One region of the Bacillus sp. JJ722 genome, then DNA from elsewhere that is predicted to be linked to it. Evidence: a T-box and tRNA genes for the amino acid it is inferred to sense, from the RefSeq annotation. Region 1 holds a T-box; the other holds one or more tRNA genes.
The links. A T-box is a leader RNA that pairs with one kind of tRNA and senses whether it is charged. The one in region 1 lies ahead of glyQ (glycine--tRNA ligase subunit alpha), so its partner is inferred to be a tRNA-Gly.
Positions count from the first base shown of each region.

Region 1 (3,217 bases):
TGCTTGTAGCAACATCCGTGATTGAGAATGGCACTACATCTTGGCCAAATAAAGCAATCATCCATTTAATTGGACGAACAAAGCGTAGATCTTGGTCAGCCCAACGCATGTTCTTCGGGAAAGAAAGTGATGTAATAATATCTTTTAGCTCAACAAGTAGTTCTTTTACTTGCTGACCTTTCGTAAACTTCTGTACGTGGACGTATTCAACACCTTTAATCTCCTTGAAATAGATGTCTTCAACCGCTACACCTTGACCTCTCGCGAAACCAATCGCTGCTTTAGACCAATTGCCCTCCGTATCAAGTGCAATTTTCTTAGCTGGTCCTTTTGCTTCCTCTTGTGTATCTTCTTGCATTTCATTTACATCTGTAACAAGAATTGCAAGACGACGAGGTGTTGAATATTTTTGGATAGCTGTAAAGCTAATTTTTTTCTCTTTTAGCCAAGCTTCTACTTTATTTGATAACTGCTCAATAGAATCGGTAACGAAACGAGCAGGTAGTTCTTCTAAACCAATCTCTAATAATAAATCTTTCTTACTCATGAGTATTTTCTCCCTTCTGCTTTAAGATTGGGAATCCTAACTTTTCACGCTCATCATAAAATGTTTTCGCTACTTTTCTGGCTAGGTTACGACAACGGGCGATGTATCCTGTACGTTCTGTTACAGATATTGCTCCTTTTGCATCTAGCAAATTAAAAGTATGTGAACATTTTAGAACATAATCATACGCTGGGTGTACAAGACCTTCTTCCATCTGTGCATGGGCTTCTTTCTCATACATATTGAACAGTTCAAATAACATTTCAGTATTGCTTGTTTGGAATGTATATTTAGAATGCTCGAATTCTGGTTGACCGAAGATGTCACGAATCGTGAACCCTTCAGTCCATTCAAGATCAAATACATTTTCTTTATCTTGAATATATGAAGCAAGACGCTCAATACCATACGTAATCTCAACAGATACTGGTTTACATTCAAGACCACCAACTTGTTGGAAATACGTAAACTGCGTAATTTCCATTCCATCTAGCCATACTTCCCATCCAAGGCCTGCACAACCTAATGATGGATTCTCCCAATTATCCTCAACGAAGCGAATATCATGCGCTAATGGATTAATTCCTAAAGCACGTAAAGAGTCTAAATACAGCTCTTGAATATTGTCAGGAGACGGTTTCATAATTACTTGGAATTGATGATGTTGATATAAACGGTTTGGATTCTCACCATAACGACCATCTGCTGGACGACGAGATGGTTCAACATACGCTACATTCCAAGGCTCAGGTCCAATCGCTCTTAGGAACGTATATGGACTCATCGTTCCTGCACCTTTCTCCGTATCGTATGCATTCATAAGAATACATCCTTGATCTGACCAATGTTTTTGTAGAGTTAAAATCATATTTTGTATATTCATACGGCACCTCCGATTTTTGATTAACATAGAGAAAAGAACACAAAAAAACTCTCATTCCTATGCTTCTTCGCATAGGGACGAGAGTTACCCGCGGTTCCACCCTAATTGCAGTCTATTTAAAATAAACTGCCTCTTTTCAAGTTTCATTTGCTCCGGAACGCCTTCTCTGAAGATTTATAACTCGGCTTCCACCAACCCCGAGCTCGCTTCTATAAATGATTTCAGTTACTCTTTTCCATCAATGCAATATTTACTAATTTACTACTATTATTTACATAGCATTTTATCCAAATAACTTACCTTTTGTCAACATTACATTACAATTTTATTCGTTTTTTTTATAGTTACATAAGTCCATCAAGCTTATGCATTTGTTGCAGAAACTTTTTCGACTTCAAATGTAAGCCTGAATATTCATCATAATACGATTCAATTATTAACTTTAATTCTTTTTTTGTTTCGGGCTTTAATGAAATACTCCCTAATCTCGAAAGATCAAAGTAATAAAATAGACGCAGTAATTTTACTGCCATTGGACTAGTTGGTATACGATAACGATCTCTATCCTTACATCGATGGCACAAAAAGCCACCTTCCTTCACTGAAAAAGAAAATTCCCCTTCTGTTTGATCGCAAGATACACAACGATCTAGCACAGGTGGAATGCCTAATACACTCAACATTTTCATTTCAAAGATAGCTGTAAGTACTTCGGGATCGTACCCTTCATTAATATAATTCAACATTTGATAGAGCAATTCAAATAAATACGGATTGGATTTCTTATCATCCGTCGCTTTATCAAGTAGCTCAATTATGTAAGAAGCATAAGCTGTACTAACAATATCTTCTCGGATATGTCGAAATGATTCAATCGACTCTCCTTGAGATAGACTACCTAATCCTGATGATGTTTGAACAAGAAAATAGCCGTAATAAAAAAGCTGAGTGACGGAAGAGAGCCTACTATTTGGCTTGTTAGCTCCTCTTGCCATCACTCCAATCTTACCCCATTCGCGAGTATAAATGGTTATTATTTTATTATTCTCCCCATAATCTGTCCGGCGAATGACAATGCCTTCACATTTTTGGATCAAGACAAGTCACCTTCTTCAACTTAAGCCAGCCAAGACAATATTATGAAAGCGTTGTATTCATTTCTGCTAGTTCGTCATCCATACTTTCAAATGGGTCTTGATTGTCCAACTGAATTTCTTTAAACAAAAGATACGTGTCTACGCTACCTGTTTCTTTAAAAATCTTCCAGGTAAAATCCAACATCTTAAATCCCACCTTTTTAGTTTTTCACTAGCAATCGTAAATCCAACTATAATATTATCTTGACCCACCTCTATTTTTTCATGTGCTACAAAAATTACTAATTAATAATCGTCATTAAATCCATAGTCTCTTAACACGGACATTTTATTACGCCAATCTTTTTGCACCTTCACCCAAAGCTCTAAATAAACTTTTGAACCTAGAAGGAGTTCAATGTCTTTACGCGCTCGTTGACCAATTTCCTTCATCATACTACCTTGTTTACCAATCACAATACCTTTTTGCGAGCTACGTTCTACAATAATCGTCGCCATAACTTCCACGATATCTTTGCCTTCTTTTTTCTTAATAGAATCAATTACAACAGCAATAGAATGCGGTACTTCTTCACGTGTTAAATGTAAAACTTTTTCACGAATAAGCTCTGAAATGATAAATCTTTCCGGATGATCCGTTACTTGATCAGCAGGATAGTATTGCGGCCCTTCAGAAAGTTGATTTTTAAT
Region 1 covers NZ_JBALMO010000030.1:41,022-44,238, reverse strand. The annotation lists gene glyS (glycine--tRNA ligase subunit beta) at 1-547, opposite strand, end outside; gene glyQ (glycine--tRNA ligase subunit alpha) at 540-1,430, opposite strand; T-box leader at 1,501-1,681, opposite strand; gene recO (DNA repair protein RecO) at 1,775-2,527, opposite strand; gene V7014_RS05005 (YqzL family protein) at 2,568-2,711, opposite strand; gene era (GTPase Era) at 2,813-3,217, opposite strand, start outside.

Region 2 (3,217 bases), on a different contig from region 1:
CCATAAGTAGGAAGAATGATGTTGATGAATAAATCAATGAAATCTTCGTACTCTCCTTCAAAAACTAAAATTTCTATGGCTAAATCTTTTTTGGGATTCACATAATAAACGGTGTAAGTATGCATTATATAACCTCCTAAGTGAATTTTGTATATATCTATATTATTATAATTTTCATAAAGAATCATGTAAGTGAAAAGAAATTGTAAAGATTATATTAATTTGACAGTGATAGAAACGTTAAAAGTCTATTTCATGATACGATTTGGTTGCTTAAAAATAGATAGTAAGAAAAGGATGAGATATGAAAAATAAAAAGAAAAACTATATTGAGATACTCTTAACTTCACTAAAGTTAGGGGTTACTTCTTTTGGAGGTCCTACAGCACACTTAGGGTATTTCAAAGAGGAGTATGTGAATCAGAAGAAATGGATCAAGGATGAGGAATATGCACAAATTATAGCTTTGTGTCAGTTCTTGCCGGGGCCTGCAAGCAGTCAAGTTGGGATGGCAATTGGTATGTTGCGTGGTGGGATTTTAGGTGGAATTCTATCATTTCTAGGTTTTACATTGCCTTCAGTAGTAGCACTTATTACTTTTGCACTATTATATGAGGAATATGGATTTGCAGAAATGGGCTGGATTCATGGATTGAAGCTAGTTGCTGTTGCGGTTGTAGCACATGCGGTGTTAGATATGGCACGGAAACTCAATAAAGAGCGGTCACAAATCGTTATTATGGTGATAGCGACAACGATTATACTACTTGTGAATGGACCGTTTGTACAAGTTGGAGTTATTATATGTGCTGGTATTATAGGAATGTTATTATATCGTGATGCTAGCAGCAAAGTGCTTTCCTCCTATACAATTCCTATTAGTAAACGAACAGGGATTTGGGCATTTGTTACTTTTTTCATTTTATTAATTGGGTTACCAATTGCAAGCAAATTATTGAATATCCAATGGTTGACAGTGTTTGATACGTTTTATCGATCAGGTTCATTAGTATTTGGTGGTGGACATGTTGTATTACCGTTACTAGAGAGTGAAGTTGTTACACCAGGTTGGATTAGCCAAGAAGAATTTCTTGCAGGATACGGAATGGCACAAGCGGTTCCAGGGCCACTCTTTACTTTTGCTAGTTATATTGGTGCTATGATGAACGGAATTAGTGGTGGTATGTTAGCTACTTTAGCTATTTTCTTACCAGCTTTTTTATTAGTTGTAGGTTCGCTTCCTTTTTATAATGAAGTGCGTAATAGACCTGCTTTTCAAGGAGCTTTAACAGGAATAGGAGCTGCTGTAGTCGGCATTTTATTAGCAGCATTATATGATCCTATTTGGACGAGTGCCGTACAAAGCGGATTTGATTTTGCTCGTGTGTTGATTTTATACGTTTGTTTAGCAATATGGAAATTCCCTCCTTGGTTTGTTGTAATTCTTGGTGTCGGATTAGGCAGTTTATAACTATTAACCAAATGTGTCTAAAATGCGACTAATTTATGAAGAAATTATAAAGTTTTTCTTAAATTAATCTTGAAAAAATAGGAGTTAGCTACTATAATAGATTTTGTTGATTACAAAGTTCGACAAAATCTAATAGTTTTGCGGGTGTAGTTTAGTGGTAAAACCTCAGCCTTCCAAGCTGATGATGAGAGTTCGATTCTCTTCACCCGCTCCATTACATAGGTACTAACGCAGTGTTTCGTTACATAAGAGAACGAAGTATTGCGTTTTTTTATGTTTTCTTTTTATCCCGTTCTAACTGGCGCTAAGACCCTCACTTTAAAAAGAAAGTAAAAGCGAATACGTTTAAGTGAGAGATGAAGCGTAAGTAAGAGCCCGATTGGTTTAACTAATAATAGGTGGAGAATGGACGAAAACCCCCACCTATTAAAGTTTTGCTAAGTGTAAAGTGAACGAATTATGGTCAGTATATGTATAATAATGCCCAGATTAGAGTTAAGCTACCAATCTGGGTTTTCATAATTTAAATATAGAGTTTATAACTAGCTTCTCCTCCACAGATGCTAATGAACATGTTCATTAGTGATTGTGTCAACTGTTCAGCATTTTCTAATGAGAGTGACGGTCGTAAATATATTAATTGAATAGCGTCCTTTGTATTTGTTGTTACCATTGTTCGCTTTGAATCAACATATGGGCTACCAAATGGACCGATTTCATCTTTCGTTAAAATTATATGTTTCAAAGAGTTTATTCTTTCGTTAATACCTTCGTATTCATCGTGTTCATTTCCAATTGTAAATGTGATATTGCCATGTATGGCTTCATAATCGTAAATACCAATTGGACATTCATACTGTAACGAAAAGAAATTATTTAGGTCAGTTGCTGAATGGATAGAAGGTAAATAATGTTGTTTTTTGATGCGACGATACATTGCTTCGGCAGAGTGGCGGTAACGTGAAGCATCGGTTCCAGCAAGCTTGAACGTGTCACGCCATTCTTTCAATCCCGCAAAATCCATAATTTCTTTTTCCTGTGTTTCAAAGAATAATGATTCTTGGAACAACTGTAGTCTTCCTCGTAGCATCTGTGGTGATTGATCGACAGTAATATTGTGGTAGGTAATAGCTGCTACTTTAAATCCTGGGATCTTTTCATGTAAAATGGGATGTATTGAAATGTCCAAAAGATCAGCTCCTAATATTGGTTTTTATTTATAGTTGAAGAAATTGCATGTGGTGTCTAGTATTAAACGCCATCAGCTTAAGGAAATAAGCCAAAAATTGGGCGCTTCCATGTTTCTAATTTATCCCGTTCTAACTGGCGCTAAGACTCCCACTTCAAATTTATCATACAACAAAGAAAGGAGGCAAAAAGCTTGGATTACTATCAATTAAAACAAGACATAATTTCATATAGTAAAGAAATTGGCATCGACAAAATTGGCTTTGCTTCAGCTGATCCTTTCACAGAATTAAAGGATCGTCTCATCCGCCAACAAGAGTTGAATTATCAATCTGGTTTTGAGGAGCCAGACATTGATAAAAGAACAAATCCATCTTTCATTTTTCAAGAGCCAAAATCCATTATTGCGATTGCGCTAGCTTATCCTTCCAAAATGAAGGAACATATTCAGGGGAAAAGAGATGAGCGTCGAGGTATATTCTGTCGAGCTTCTTGGGGCGTCGATTATCATGTTCTTGTGAAGCAAAAGCTACAGTTACTAGAAGCGTATATTATAGA
Region 2 covers NZ_JBALMO010000040.1:6,645-9,861, forward strand. The annotation lists gene V7014_RS06170 (hypothetical protein) at 1-125, opposite strand, end outside; gene V7014_RS06175 (chromate transporter) at 305-1,471, shown strand; tRNA gene V7014_RS06180 (tRNA-Gly) at 1,612-1,685, shown strand; gene V7014_RS06185 (B3/B4 domain-containing protein) at 1,995-2,660, opposite strand; gene queG (tRNA epoxyqueuosine(34) reductase QueG) at 2,853-3,217, shown strand, end outside.
Region 2: it has a tRNA-Gly gene. The T-box ahead of glyQ (glycine--tRNA ligase subunit alpha) is inferred to sense a tRNA for this amino acid. The anticodon was not compared.